DNA from 2 places in the Pseudoalteromonas sp. Z9A4 genome. Region 2 is predicted to be linked to the other one. Evidence: predicted binding sites of a transcription regulator. Region 2 holds the regulator's gene; the other holds the start of a gene.
What was found. The regulator sigma-54, encoded in region 2, starts transcription at its own class of promoters, with help from an activator protein. The targets are predictions, from matches to a motif close to GTTGGCACGNNNNTNGNNT.
Positions count from the first base shown of each region.

Region 1 (8,042 bases), on a different contig from region 2:
CGCTTCTTCACTCACGGAGGCATAAGTAGATGAAGGCTCAATAGAACGACCTAAAGAATCTTTAAGCCCTGTAGTTAATACATTGATGTATGAGCTACCGGCTGTAAATGGTTTTAAAGGAATAATGGCAACGGCATCACCTGAGGCCTGAGTTACAAAGTCAACGCCAAAAGTAAGCTCGCCAACCAGTTTACAAGCTGTTCCAGCAGCGACTACAGAACATTCTGCGTCGGTTAAACTCGCACCCATTACAACTTCAAAAATCCTTACTGTACCAGGGGTCCCCGCAGACGCTTCATCTAAACTAACATTTGGTGGAAATGTTAAATCAATTTTATAAGGAACCTGCGAAGACCAACCGTCAAGCGCACCTAGTGCAAGTTGAGGGTTTGCATAAGCCGCGCGAGAAACAAAAATATTATTATCATCTGTTTCATCTGGCAGATTTAGAGTCCCGTCTAAAGTACCACTGAGTAGTAAATCGTTAGGTACCGATAAGATACCTGCTGCAGGATCAAATGTAACTGTTGCTGTTGGGACAACTGGTGCTGTGTCATTTTTGACATCTGTTAACGTTTCTCCACCGCCACAACCTGCTAAAGCAGCTGTAACTGAGAGTGAAAGTAGCATTTTTTTCATATTGTTGGCTCCGCACGTATTTTATTTTTATAGTGTGTTTAATCAGTATATTAAGTTAAAACAATGTAATCAGGTTATTAATGAGACATTAGACCAGTTAAACTTAACGTAAAGTTTCTATTTTCGCCACCTAATTTTACAATAAATTCGATTACTTCACGTTTCGCTATGTTAAAATCAAAAAAATTATATGAATTGGTACTTTTATGCACACATATCAAGCAGCTGAAAACGCACTTAAAGATAAAGTTATTTTAATAACAGGCGCCGGTGATGGTATTGGCCGAGTTGCAGCAATTACGTATGCAAAATACGGCGCTACAGTTATCTTATTAGGAAAAACAACTAATAAACTTGAATGTGTTTACGATGAAATTGTTAATGCTGGCTACCCTAAACCTGCAATAGTCCCTATGGATTTAAAAGGCGCAACGAAGCAAAACTACCGTGACCTTGCTGCAACAATCGAATATCAGTTTGGACGCCTTGATGGGTTGCTTAATAATGCAGGTATTTTAGGGTCACTCGGTCCGCTTGAACATTTTTGCTCATCTACGTTCGAAAACATAATGAAAGTAAACGTGACTGCACAAGCAATGATCACTAAAGCACTTTTTCCTGTTCTTCGTAAGTCTAATAATGCATCGATAGTATTTACGTCATCAGGTGTAGGCCGCAAAGGTCGTGAATTTTGGGGGCCTTATGCCATCTCAAAATTTGCAGTGGAAGGTATGATGCAAACATGGGCATGTGAAGTAGGTAAAACGAATATTCGTGTAAACTGTATTAACCCAGGCGCTACTCGCACTTCAATGCGAGCTGCTGCATATCCAGGTGAAGATAGAGACGCGCTTGCTACACCAGAGGATTTAATGCCTACATATTTATATCTAATGAGTGACGATTCTAGTGAAGTTAATGGCGAATCGTTAGATGCTCAAGTAAAAAAGTAATTTAGAGTTTAAATAATTTAAACAGCACATTAAAAAAGCCGCAATTAGCGGCTTTTTTGTGTTCAATAAATAACTAATTGATTATTTACGTTTAGTCGGCTTAACACGCTGATTGTGTTTTTTAACTGCTTTACGAATTTGGTTGATTTTAGCGCGTTTATCTTTGCGTTTTTCAGGCATAACAGAAAGCTTAGTTTGTGTTTCGCGGCCTAATTTAACGGTTTTACGCAAGTAGTTTACTGTTTCTAAATCATACTCCATCCAACCACCTTGTGGCACGCGCTTATCAAGCTCTAGTTTACCGTAACGAATACGAATAAGACGAGATACTTCCGCATCTTGGGACTGCCATAAACGACGAACTTCACGGTTACGCCCTTCATTTAACGTTACGTTAAACCAACGGTTAACACCTTCGCCACCCATAGGGGTTACAGTCGTGAATTTGGCTGGACCATCTTCAAGTTCAACACCACGTAGTAAGTTTTTAACCGTCTCGTTGGTTACTTCACCAAATACACGTGCAGAGTATTCACGCTCTACTTCATAGCTTGGGTGCATTAAACGGTTTGCCAGTTCACCATCGTTTGTAAAAAGCATTAAACCCGATGTATTAACGTCTAGTCGACCGACCGCAATCCAGCGATCGCCATCAATACGCGGAAGTCGGTCAAATACAGTACGACGCCCTTCAGGATCTTTACGTGTACTTAATTCACCTTCTGGTTTGTTATACATAATCACACGACAGATTCGGTCTGCTTTTTCTTCGATTTTTACACTGTGTCCGTCAACACGAATCAAATCGGTTTCTTCAACACGGTCACCTAACTTTGCCACTTTACCGTTTACACTAACGCGGTTTGCGTCAATGTATTTTTCCATTTCACGGCGTGAGCCTACGCCTGCACGGGCTAAGACTTTTTGTAACTTTTCACCTTGTATAATACTCATTCGGATGGTTCTCTCACAGAAGGATCGCTCAATAACTGGTTAATTTTACTTTGCTGCTCTGTTGGCAACGCAGGTAAATTTTCAAGCCCAGTTAACGAAAAATAATCTAAAAATTGCTTAGTAGTTGCATATAAAGCCGGCTTTCCCGGAACCTCTTTATGCCCTACCACTTTAACCCACTCTCTTTCGAGTAAGGTTTTAATAATATTCGAACCCGTAGTAACACCTCTTACTTGCTCAATTTCGCCGCGTGTAATGGGCTGCCTGTATGCAATAAGTGATAATGTTTCCAGTAAAGCACGCGAGTATTTTGGTGCGCGTTCTTGCCACAAGTTATTTAACCAAGGGCTTAAACTACTGCATGCCTGAAACCGATACCCACTACCAACTTCAACTAAGCGAATACCACGAGTTTGAAAATGCTCTTGTATTGTATCTATTGCTTCATTTATTCGCACCATAGAAATAGCTAAATCTATTAATACGATGTCTTTGAGGTGGCGTTTACTAACAGGCTTATCTGCAACAAAAATAGCTGCTTCAATGATCTCAACTAGTTGTTCATCACTAATTCGCCGACCCGCCATACACACTCTTAACAAATAAAAATACACAGCCATCTATTATGACAGAACAACACCAAACTAGGAAAATATATCTATCAAATAACTAAATTTAAAACACAAAAAAGCCAGTGACTAGCACTGGCTTTAATCTTACTTACTAAAATGGTAACTATTAGTTACTTTTAAAAGCTTCTAATGCATCATCTTCAGCTACTGCGTTACCGTATTTTTTAATGTAACCCATAAACTCGCTTTTACTGATGCGCTTATCTTGGTTTTTATCCATGTAACCAAAATGATTTGAAATATCATCATCGTTACCTTCAACTACCGAGATATAGCCATTGCTGTCGTTATCTAGACTTGCAAAGCTGCTTTCAATTTTATCGAATTTAGTAATTTCAGCTTTAAATGCCGACTCACTTACTTCAGAATCAGTGGCTACTTTGCCATTATTAAGCTTCATATAAGTGTTAAATTCTTTGCGGCTAATTTCGTTATCCATATTGGTATCAATATTTGAAAAATGGCCCCAAATGCTATCGTCATCAGCTTCAACTTTTGAGATGTAGCCATCGCTATCATTATCTAAACTTGCAAAGTCACTGTCTATTCTTTCAAGACCTTGATTAGATGAACAAGCCGCTAGGCTTAATGATGCTAGAATAGTGGCTGCTAATGTTAACTTTTTCATAAGACGTATCCTTCGTAATTAATTAAATGTCACCCTAGTTAATACAATTCGGATGCCAACAATAGTTAAACCAAATAAATCAACAGCTTAACGATTTTATAGTATGTTTATTAAACACTTTCAATAAGTTAAGCCTGCAAGCTTTGCAAACACCCTTGTAATTTTTGCAAAAAAATACCTGGTAAAAACCAGGTATTTCAATTTTACTTATATAGTTAAACTAATAATTAGATTGCTGCGTTTTGGTAGCGTTTAACAAACTCAGTAACGTTTTGACCATTACATTTTAATGAGTTTAGGTTACCAATTTTTTGACGAACAGGTGCTAAACCTTGTTTTAAAGCCGTCATACATAATTGAGTTTCTTGCTGAGCGTCTTTTGCAAATACTTCTACTTTCTCAACTGATGCGTTGCGTAATGTCGTTTTTTTAGCAATATCACGAATATCTTCACCATTACATAAAATGCTTTTAGAAAAACGAGATAGGTAAACACCGTGCTGGGCAGCTTCTTTACGAGCAACGCTAAAGCCTTCGTTTGCACTTAGTACACATAACTTAGACTCAATTTTGTTATCTTGGCTAAAGTAAGTATTGCTTTGAGCTGACGCAGTTGCAGATGCTAGTAAAGCAGTGGCTAAAAGTAGTTGAGTTTTCATGAGAGATCCTATTTGAACGAGCTAAACAAGTGAATTTCGCGCATTATATATTCAATAAAGTTAAGTTCAATTGAATTTTTTATTTATTTAAATAATTAATATTGTATTCACAATGTTTAAACTTTACCCACCAATTGATCAACATTTGTGCAGCTATTATCTCAATTCAGTCATGTTATGTACGCGTATTTACTGATACAATTTAATCTATTAAATAGAACCAATTTTAAGGTAAATTTTATGAAAGTGATTTCTTTCAATATCAATGGTCTGCGTGCTCGTCTTCACCAATTACAAGCAATTATCGACAAGCATCAACCAGACGTTATTGGCTTGCAAGAGATTAAAGTTCACGACGAAGCATTCCCATTAGAAGATGTACAAAAAATGGGATATCACGTCTACTTTCATGGTCAAAAAGCGCATTATGGCGTAGCTATGTTATGCAAAAAAGAGCCTAAGTCGGTCTTAAAAGGTTTTGCCACCGATACAGATGAATCGCAAAAACGCATGATAAGCGTCACTGTTGAACAAGAAAACGGTCGCGACCTTACTGTTATGAATGGCTATTTCCCACAAGGTGATAATATTAATCACGAAACTAAATTCCCTTATAAACGTCAATTTTATAAAGATTTAATGACACACCTTGAAACCAATCACACACCCGATCAAGACGTCATCGTTATGGGTGATATCAACATATCACCTACCGATTTAGATATTGGTATTGGCGACGTAAATGCTAAACGTTGGTTAAAAACGGGTAAATGTTCTTTCCAACCGGTAGAACGTGAATGGCTTGCAACATTACTTAATTGGGGTTTTAAAGACACCTTTAGAGAGCAAAACCCCGAAACAGACGATCAATACTCGTGGTTTGACTATCGCTCTAAAGGGTTTGTAGATAATCGAGGACTTCGTATAGATGTAGTGCTTGCAACCAATGAGCTTGCAGCACGCTGCATAGATACAGGTATTGATTACGAACTTCGCGGTATTGAAAAACCGTCAGATCATGCCCCTATATGGTCAACATTTAAGTAATTATTATGCTCAGCCTAACAATGCAGGGGCTACTTTGGGCTCTTGTAATTATCATTGCTATTTTAAGCTTTGATAGAGAAACATATAAAACATTGCTTAATACGCCAGTCCGTCAAACTGGTGTGCTTGCGTGTGCGTTAGTGTTTGCAGTACTTTGGCGAATAAAGGCTGGCATTTTAACTGGCCTTGATTTACACATACTAGGTGTTACGGCAGCTACATTAATTTTAGGCTGGCGATTGACTATTTTAAGTAGCTTACTTGCCACAGCCCTACTGGCTGCCTTTGGTCAAATTGAGCTTGAACTGTTACCAGTACAACTGCTTATTGGTGCGTTTGTTCCTATAATATTGAGCTATCTTGGCTTTATAATTAGTTACCAATATTTACCTCGTCATTTTTTTGTTTATATATTTGTTTGCGCGTTTATAACCGCAGGATTTATAGCCTGTATAAAAATAAGCCTAGGTGCTTTATTTTACTTAGCTATAGGGCAATACAATTGGCAAGAACTTGCAGATAACTACGTTTATTTAAGTGCTATTATTTGGTTTCCTGAAGCTATGCTCAATGGCATGGCTATAACAATTATGATCACCTATCGCCCACATTGGGTAAAAACTTTTTACGATAAGGACTACCTAGGCTCATGAGTCTTGAATATCAATGCCCGCTGTGTAACCTAGCACTTTTGAAAACTGATTCAACACTTCGTTGTGCTAACAACCACAGCTTTGATTTTGCTAAAGAAGGCTATGTTAATTTACTGCCTGTGCAACAGAAAAATTCAAAACAACCGGGTGATTCACTTGAAATGGTACAAGCCAGACGTGCATTTTTAGAGCGTGGGTATTATCGTTTTTTACAGCAAAGCCTTAGTGATATAATCAGTAATATAAGTGCGAATACTATTATTGATTTAGGATGCGGTGAAGGGTTTTATACCCAAGCAATCGCGAATAAAACAAATGCTGTTGTATACGGTGTCGACATTTCAAAATCAGCGGTTAGATATGCAGCTAAGCGCTACCCTAATTGCCAATTTAGTGTGGCATCAATCAGCCAAGCGCCCTTTAAAAGCCAATTTGCTGATGTACTTATAAGTGTATTTGCACCTTTGTTTGAGCAAGAGCTTGAACGCCTAGCAAATCAAAACGCAACATTAGTAGTTGCAAGCCCAGGACCTTGTCATTTAAAAGAACTAAAATCGTATATATATTCAGAAGTAAACGAACATACTGAAATAGCCACTCCAAAAGGGTTTCAAAAATCAGAGCAGATCCTTTTAACAGAGCATATAGCGCTTAGCTTTACTGATATTAAAAACTTAATAATGATGACGCCATTTGCATGGAAGTTTAGACCCGAGAACTGGAAAGCACTCGAAGAAAAAGGTGAACACACTGTCACCTTATCGTTTTATATTACTCAGTTTACCAAAATAGATAATGATGTAACTCTCTAAAACTGCTCTTTAGTAAACGCCCTGTCCATTTTATCAAACATATCTTTAAGTAAATTGGCAAGCTCCATATAACGGGGCTTGTTTTCACTTAACTGCGTTTGATATCCATTAGCTGCCATTTTAGTGTACAGCTCGTTATACCATTTTTGCATCGCAGGCTCTAAAGGCGTTTGCGCTCGCTTACCCAACCAAAATAAACCTTGTAATGGTAGCGATATAAAAAATAATGCACTTGCAATGGCTTGCGGTAAAAAATCAGAACCCAAGTAATTTAGCTGAAAAAACAATGTTAGCATGGCTAAGATTGGCATTACTGTAATGGCAAGCTCAGTCGCTCTAATTACTCTAAACTCTAAAAATAAGGGCGCAAGCTCTTTGCGCATTGGCCATTTTTTACCATACAAACGGCCTGTTTGTAGTTGTGACATCACACTTTTTTGCATCATGACTCCTCACAGATACTGCTTTTAAATACAATGGAAAAACGAGCTATACGCAAAGTGTAACACAAAATGAAGGAGTTACACTGTCCGCGCTAAAGAGCTTAAATTTACCATTAAATAGCATACAGTTCTAACTAAAACCCTCTAATTAAGGTAAAGTATTTAACATTACGTTAACTGTTCTGCATTTGATCACTCAATTGTTTTTGCTTTATTTAATACCGTAAGTGTAACGATTACGTATTAACGTTTACTTACTAAATTTGTTTATGGGAATTGAATCTATGCCAACAACCCCTCCTGAATCACAACACGTTTTAGTTTTAAATTGTGGTAGCTCTAGCTTAAAGTTTGCCATTATAGATCCAAATAATGGTTACGAGGTCATCTCTGGTTTGGCTGAACGCTTGGGAAGCGAAGCACCTTCAATAAAATATAAATATAATGGGGCTAAGACCGCTATTAATTTGAAAGCTAACGAAGCTCATGCTGAAGCAATCAATACCCTAGTGGCATTAATTAAATCACATAAATTAGATGAGCACTTAATAGCGGTAGGTCACCGTGTTGTTCACGGTGGTGAACATTTTATACAATCAATACTTATAGACGAAGATGTTAT
Region 1 is NZ_WTLA01000001.1:162,347-170,388, reverse strand. It holds gene GQR54_RS00780 (VolA/Pla-1 family phospholipase) at 1-639, opposite strand, end outside; gene GQR54_RS00775 (YciK family oxidoreductase) at 846-1,592, shown strand; gene rluB (23S rRNA pseudouridine(2605) synthase RluB) at 1,674-2,546, opposite strand; gene scpB (SMC-Scp complex subunit ScpB) at 2,543-3,133, opposite strand; gene GQR54_RS00760 (EF-hand domain-containing protein) at 3,285-3,806, opposite strand; gene GQR54_RS00755 (exonuclease III) at 4,034-4,465, opposite strand; gene xthA (exodeoxyribonuclease III) at 4,706-5,512, shown strand; gene GQR54_RS00745 (energy-coupling factor ABC transporter permease) at 5,518-6,165, shown strand; gene GQR54_RS00740 (putative RNA methyltransferase) at 6,162-6,977, shown strand; gene yfbV (terminus macrodomain insulation protein YfbV) at 6,974-7,420, opposite strand; gene GQR54_RS00730 (acetate kinase) at 7,705-8,042, shown strand, end outside.
Region 1: GQR54_RS00760 (EF-hand domain-containing protein) is a predicted target of sigma-54. The motif match lies at 3,848-3,866, and genes of this name have one in related genera.

Region 2 (8,042 bases):
TTAAAAGCTAACGTGGGTATTTTTGAGAAAAACGTTGAGATTATTCACGGTAATCGCCGAATTACAGCAGACCGCCTCGAAGTACATAAGCGCGATGAACTTGGTGATAACCAGCAACTATTAATTGCCACGGGTAGCCCTGCTCGCTTTGAAGAGAAGCAATCAGATGGCACAACTATGAGCGCCAGTGCAGACGAAGTTCGTTACGATGTATCTAAACGTTTTTTAACGCTCGTTGGTAATGCAGAAGTATCGCAAGCAGGACAAAAAATTAATGCTAAAAGTATTACCTACGATATAGAACAACAGTTAATCAGTGCCGAAAAAGATGAAAACTCAACTGACCGCGTTCACACTATTTTAGTGCCTATCGAAACTAAAAAAAGTAAAAAAGACGATAAAGGTCAGCCATGAGTACATTAAAAGCAGAACTATTAGCAAAGAGCTATAAAGGTCGTGAAGTTGTCAAAAACGTCGGCCTTGAAGTCAAAGCAGGCAGTATTGTTGGTTTACTTGGTCCTAACGGCGCAGGTAAAACCACCACGTTTTATATGATTGTGGGACTTGTACCTAGCGACAAAGGTAAAATTTCTATCGATGATAACGATATTACTCTTTTACCTATGCATAGTCGTGCTAGATTAGGCATTGGCTACTTACCACAAGAGTCTTCAATTTTTAGAAAACTGACTGTTTATCAAAACTTAATGGCAATTTTAGAAACACGCAAAGAGTTAAATAAGCAAGCCCGAGAAGACACGCTCGATAAATTATTAGATGAATTTAGCATACAACACATTCGTGATAGCCAAGGTATGGCATTATCGGGTGGCGAACGTCGCCGCGTGGAAATAGCACGTGCGCTGGCAGCCGATCCTAAATTTATATTATTGGATGAACCATTTGCAGGTGTTGACCCGATTTCGGTATTAGATATAAAGAAAATAATAGAACATCTCAAAAATCGTGGGATTGGTGTATTGATTACCGATCATAACGTAAGAGAAACCCTTGATGTTTGTGAAAAAGCCTACATTGTTTCTCATGGGGAGCTGATTGCATCAGGTACTCCAGAACACGTATTAAATGATAAAACAGTACGCGATGTTTACTTAGGCGAGCAATTTAGGCTGTAACATTTACGCCATGTCTTTAAGCATCTGCTAGTATTAATTATAACAACATAAAAGGATTGTTAGAGATACATGAGGCAATCACTACAGCTGCGCATGGGCCAGCAACTTACAATGACTCCACAGCTGCAACAAGCTATTCGTTTGTTGCAACTCAGTACATTGGATCTCCAGCAAGAAATACAAGAAGCTCTCGACAGCAACCCGCTATTAGAGGTTGAAGAGGCAGATTATTCAGAAGACGCTGCAGGTAAAAACGAGCAAAAAGCTGATACCGATGACATAACTGTTAGCGCATCTGCCGATGATGCTCCAAGCGAATATGAACAAGATAGTGGTGAAGCACTTGCAAAAGACACGCTAAGTGACGACATGGCTATGGATGTTAGCTGGGATGAGTACATGAGTGCCGCCCCTGCAGCATCATCAGGTCCAATGCCTGAAGACGAGTCAATATACCAAGGCGCCTCTACTGAAACGCTCCATGAGTATTTAATGTGGCAGTTACAACTAACGCCATTTAGCCCTACAGACGAAGCTATTGCTATTGCGATTGTAGAAGCCGTCGATGATTCAGGTATTTTAACACTAAGCTGCGAAGAGATTTTAGAAAGCTTTAATCAAGAAAACGAAGATGATAACGAAGTCGAACTTGATGAAATTGAAGCTGTATTAAAACGCATCCAACTGTTTGATCCTGTCGGTATTGCTGCGCGTAGTTTACAAGAGTGTTTGTGTATTCAGCTTAACCAGTTTGACAAAGAAACACCTTACATTAATGAAACAAAAATGATTTTAACCGAGCATATTGATTTATTAGCTGCTCGTGACTATCGTACATTAATGAAGAAAACTAAGCTCAAAGAAGAAGAGCTTAAAGAAGTAATGACATTAATACATACTCTTAGCCCTAAACCTGCAGATACTATTGTAAGAGAAGAATCTGAGTATGTTATTCCTGATGTGTCAGTTAAAAAAATAAAAGGCCGCTGGGTTGTTGAACTAAACCCAGATAGCATGCCTAAAATTCGTGTTAATAGCCAATACGCAGCAATGTCTCGCACTGTAAAATCCAGTGGTGACAGCCAGTTTATTCGCTCGCATTTACAAGAAGCTAAATGGTTTATTAAAAGCTTAGAAAGTAGAAATGACACGCTATTAAAAGTAACCAATTGCATTGTTAAGCAACAACAAGGCTTTTTTGAACACGGCCCTGAAGCCATGAAACCAATGGTTTTAAATGATGTTGCTGAAATGGTAGAAATGCACGAATCAACGATTTCGCGCGTAACAACCCAAAAGTATATGCACACACCCCGTGGTATATTTGAGCTAAAATACTTTTTCTCAAGCCATGTAAGCACCGAAAACGGTGGTGAATGTTCATCTACGGCTATACGTGCTCTTATCCGAAAATTAATCGCTGCAGAAAACTCAGTAAAACCATTGAGTGATAGCAAAATAGCGGATATATTGGCTGAGCAAGGAATTAAAGTAGCGAGACGCACAATCGCAAAATATCGCGAATCTCTGTCTATTCCACCGTCAAATCAACGTAAAAGTTTGATTTAAGACGCTAAACTAAGAGGGTAATGCTTATGCAACTAAACTTAACTGGTCGCCACGTAGAATTAACCGATTCACTAAGAGACTATATTAATACTAAATTTGCGAAGCTAGAAAGACACTCTGATCATATTAATAATGTTCATGTCATTCTCGATGTAGAAAAATTAAACCAAAAAGCAGAAGCCACGATACACGTAAGCGGTGCTGAGCTATTTGCCTCTACAGAACATCAAGATATGTATGCCGCCATTGACTCGTTGATCGACAAGCTCGATCGACAAGTAATTAAACACAAAGAGAAGCTTGCTCGACACTAATATGATGAAATTAAGCTCACTTATATGCCAGGACTGCAGCAAAGCTGCGGTCCTTTTTAATAGCAAAAAAAGAATTTTAGAGTTCATTAGCGAACTTGCTCACGACAAACTTCCGTACCTACCGCAACAAGATATTCTTAATGCTTTAATGAGCAGAGAAAAATTGGGTAGTACAGGTATAGGGCGTGGCATTGCCATTCCTCATGGAAGAATGAGCGGTGCAGAAGAGCCTTTGGCTTTAGTACTCGTTAGCGAAACTCCAATAAATTTTGATGCGATCGATAATCGCCCTGTTGATATTTTCGTCGCACTCATCGTACCAGATGGCGATAACCAGCAGCACTTAAAGACTCTAGCAACCATTGCTGATAAACTAAACAACAAAGATTTTTGTAAACAGTTACGCAGTGCAAAATCAGATACTGAGCTTTACCAAGTTATTGTCAATCAATCATAGTTTTATAAAGGGTGTTAAATGGAGTTAATTATCATAAGCGGCCGTTCTGGTTCTGGAAAGTCGGTTGCTTTACGCGTTGTAGAAGATTTAGGTTATTATTGCGTAGATAATATTCCAGTTAACTTGCTTCCTTCATTAGTTCGCAGTGTGTCTGATAGCTACGATAAAATTGCTGTTAGCATTGATGTGCGTAACATCCCTAAACAACAAGATGAATTTAACGATATTCTTGAATACTTGCCAGGCTTTGCAAACCCTACGTTATTTTATTTAGATAGCGACGATCAAACATTGATCAAACGTTTTTCTGAAACTCGTAGATTACACCCACTATCAATTGACTCGTTGCCTCTTGATTTAGCCATCAAAAAAGAAAAAGAATTACTTGATGTATTAATCACTCGCGCCGACTTTATGATAGACACGACTGATTTGAGTGTTCATCAACTTGCTGAATCTATTCGTGAAAAGATTTTAGGTAAAAAAGATAAGCAACTGATTGTCACGTTTGAATCATTTGGTTTTAAATACGGCATACCAAAAGAAGCCGACTATGTATTTGATGCACGCTTTTTACCAAATCCACATTGGGAACCTGAATTAAAACCTTTAAATGGGTTAGATCAACCCGTTAAAGATTATTTGGCCAATCACAGCATTGTGCAAAAATTCACATGGCAAATTCAAACATTTGTACAAACGTGGTTACCGCACTTAGAGCGAAATAACCGCAGTTATTTAACTATTGCTATTGGGTGTACAGGCGGACAACATCGCTCTGTATATTTAGCGCAAACCATCGGTGAAAGTTTTGCAATGACACATCCCAATGTAAAAATTCGCCATCGCGAACAAGAAAAATAATATAGCGGAATAAGAACCTGTTCAGCTTAGGTAGAGTAAATTATGCATTGTGAAGACACTTTTTTAATAAAAAATAAATTAGGATTACACGCCAGAGCTGCTACCGTGCTTGCCCAGTTGGCAGTGCAGTTTGATGCTACAATTACATTATTTCAAGACGACAAAGAAGCGGCAGGCGATAGCGTACTTGCACTAATGTTACTTGAAAGTAGCCAAGGCAAAGAAGTAAAAGTTGTATGCAAAGGCCCCGATTCTGAGCAAGCTTTGCATGCTGTTGGAGAATTAATAGCACAACGTTTTAATGAACAAGAATAAACAGTTATAAGAATAATACTCGCATTACAAATGCCTCGACTAAAACAGATATATAAAATAAATACGGTTAGTGACGCCAGTTAACTCACCTCTCCCCATAAAGTAACATAAGAATTTATAAAGGACGCCAATGCCTGAAGCTTTTGAACAAGATTACCCGCTACAACAACTAAAGCAGGTGACTAAGTCACTCAATAGTGGTCAATTTGTTCAAGTTAGGCGCATGCTCGCAAAAACAGCTCCTTGTGATACCGCATTATTATTAGAATCATCACCGCATAAAATTCGCCGACTCCTTTGGCAGTTGGTTGATCCTGATGTGCAAGGTGATGTTCTTGAAGAACTATCTGAAGATGTTCGTTTAGGCATTATTGCCCAGATGGAACCTAAGCATATTGCAGCCGCAACAGAAGATATGGGCCACGATGACTTAGGTGAAGTATTACGTAGTCTACCAGACACCGTCTACAAAGACGTTGTTAGCGCGATGGACATTCAAGACCGTGAACGTGCAACACAAGCACTTTCGTATCAAGAGCGCTCTGCAGGCGCGCTAATGAACACCGATACGGTGACCATCCGCCCTGACGTAACACTCGATGTTGTACTTAGGTATATTAGGCTACGTGGCGAGTTACCAGAAGGTACCGATGATTTATACGTTGTTGATAAGCATAACTGCTTTATAGGCGCTTTATCGCTGAGTACATTATTAACTAACCCGCCAGAAAAAATTGTTCGCGATTTAATGGATGAAGATTGTGAATCCATTCCAATCTCAATGGATGAAAGTGAAGTCGCGCAATTATTTGAACGTCATAATTGGATATCGGCACCCGTAGTTGATGATAACGATCAGCTCCTTGGTCGTGTCACTATCGATGACATCGTTGACGTAATCCGAGAAGATGCTGAGCATAGTTTATTGGGCTTAGCCGGTCTTGATGATGAAGAGGATACATTCGCTCCTGTACTAAAAAGCTCTAAAAAACGCTCAGTTTGGTTAGGTGTCAACTTACTAACTGCACTTGCAGCTGCTTTTGTAGCTAGCTTTTTTGAAGGCACTTTAGATGTTTTACCTATTTTAGCTGTACTTAACGGTATTGTTCCTTCAATGGGCGGTGTTGCAGGTAGCCAATCGCTAACTCTCGTTATTCGTGGTATTGCAGTAGGTCATATTAATCAAACTAACCAACGCTTTTTAATGATGAAGGAGCTTGCTATTGGCGCGTTAAACGGTGTTTTGTGGTCGTTGTTAATTGCAGGTGTTATTGCACTATGGCAATGGGACTTTATGCTTGGTGGCGTACTTGCCTTTGCTATGTTTATGAATCTGGTTGTGGCCGGCGTTGCTGGTGCGAGTATCCCTATTATTCTTAAAAAGATGAATATAGATCCCGCTCTTGCAGGTAGTGTAGTTTTAACTACAATTACAGATATTGTGGGTATATTCGCCTTTTTAGGCACCGCAACATGGCTGCTGATATAAGTTTAAAATGTAAATTTTTGAAGTTAACATATTTAGAGAAAAATCAGCCATTATGACAACTAATACCAAAAATAAAAAAGACACACCTAAAAAAGCGCCAAAACAAAAAGGCCTATCAATATTAAAGAGTGTGTTGATATATGGTTTCATATTTTTCGTAATTTATAACGCTGTAAATTGGTGGCGACAACCTGTTATGCCAGCAAATCCTCAATTACAATTAATAGATTATAAAGGGCAAAACATTGATTTAGCAGCAATGAGCCAAGATAAACCAACACTTGTCTATTTTTGGGGAACTTGGTGCCCTATTTGTAGTATTACCTCCCCTGCCATAAACGAACTCGCAAACGAGAATAACTACCCTGTAGTGAGCATCGCAGTAAAATCAGGTTCGGATCAAAAACTACATGAGTATCTAAATGATCATGGCTACAGTTTTACCACTGTCAACGATCAACACGGTGAGATATTTGCCGATTGGCAAGGGCAAGTCACGCCATCTTATATAATCTTAAAAGATAATAAAATGACGCAAGGGCTAACAGGCATTCAGCCGTTATGGTCACTTAAATTACGTTTGTGGTTATCATCAACGTTTTAAGAAAAAACTAACTGCAAGTATATAGGCACTAAATACGTGCTATCTCAAGAGGGGTTTCTAAAAGCTCGCTCTTTATCACCTACAATAATATAGATAATAAAGAGCAAGGTTTACTTAATTTACGCATGAAAAGGGCTTAAAAACCCTTGGCGTAATTAAACTAATCTACTAGTTATTATTAGATTGAATCACTAACGTGTACTTTGACGATTACCGCCTACTTTTGGTTTAGTGTTTGCCTTTTTAAATTGGCTAAAGCCGGTATGTCGCGTTAGTGCAGGACGTCCGCCTTTACTGCCACCTTTACCTGCTTTTTCATCACGCCCTTCTTCAGGCACTAAACAGTTAGGCCCTTTACCAATTAAATTAGCTTTACCCATTTTACGCAGTGCTTCACGTATCATCGGCCAACCTGCTGCATCATGGTAGCGTAAAATAGCTTTATGTAATCTACGTTGGCGAGCACCTTTAGGTACTGGAACAACTTCTGTATTGTTTTTTATATTACGTAAAGAGTTCATTTCTGTGTGGTAAATAGTCGTCGCATTAGCCATCGGTGATGGGTAAAAATTTTGTACCTGATCAAGCTTAAAGTCGTTTGATTTAAGCCATAAAGCCATGTTTACCATGTCTTCATCTTTTGTCCCTGGGTGAGCAGATATAAAGTAAGGAATTAAATACTGCTTTTTACCGGCTTCTTTAGAGTACTTATCAAATAATTCTTTAAATTGATCGTACGCACCCATACCTGGTTTCATCATTTTTGATAATGGACCATCCTCTGTATGCTCTGGCGCTATTTTTAAGTAGCCACCTACATGATGCGTTACTAATTCTTTAACGTAACGCGGGTCGCGTACAGCTAAGTCGTAACGAACACCAGAAGCAATCAATACCTTTTTGATACCCTTAACTTCACGTGCTTTTTTGTATAAGTCTATTGTTGGCGTATGATCTGTATCCATATGCTTACAAATTTCAGGGTACACACATGATAAACGTCTACAGGTACTTTCTGCCTTTTTGCTCGTACAACGCAGTTTATACATATTTGCCGTTGGGCCACCTAAATCAGAAATAACACCAGTAAAACCGGGTACTTTATCTCTAATCTGTTCAATTTCTTCAATAATTGATTCTTGCGAACGGCTTTGAATAATACGCCCTTCATGCTCCGTAATTGAGCAAAACGAACAACCTCCAAAACAGCCGCGCATAATATTAACTGACGTTTTTATCATGTCGTAAGCAGGAATTTTAGAGTCGCCGTAACTTGGGTGAGGAATACGCTGAT
Region 2 is NZ_WTLA01000007.1:105,828-113,869, forward strand. It holds gene lptA (lipopolysaccharide transport periplasmic protein LptA) at 1-414, shown strand, start outside; gene lptB (LPS export ABC transporter ATP-binding protein) at 411-1,136, shown strand; gene GQR54_RS07730 (RNA polymerase factor sigma-54) at 1,206-2,705, shown strand; gene hpf (ribosome hibernation promoting factor) at 2,732-3,019, shown strand; gene ptsN (PTS IIA-like nitrogen regulatory protein PtsN) at 3,024-3,476, shown strand; gene rapZ (RNase adapter RapZ) at 3,495-4,340, shown strand; gene GQR54_RS07750 (HPr family phosphocarrier protein) at 4,383-4,655, shown strand; gene mgtE (magnesium transporter) at 4,786-6,144, shown strand; gene GQR54_RS07760 (protein disulfide oxidoreductase) at 6,197-6,748, shown strand; gene GQR54_RS07765 (YgiQ family radical SAM protein) at 6,940-8,042, opposite strand, start outside.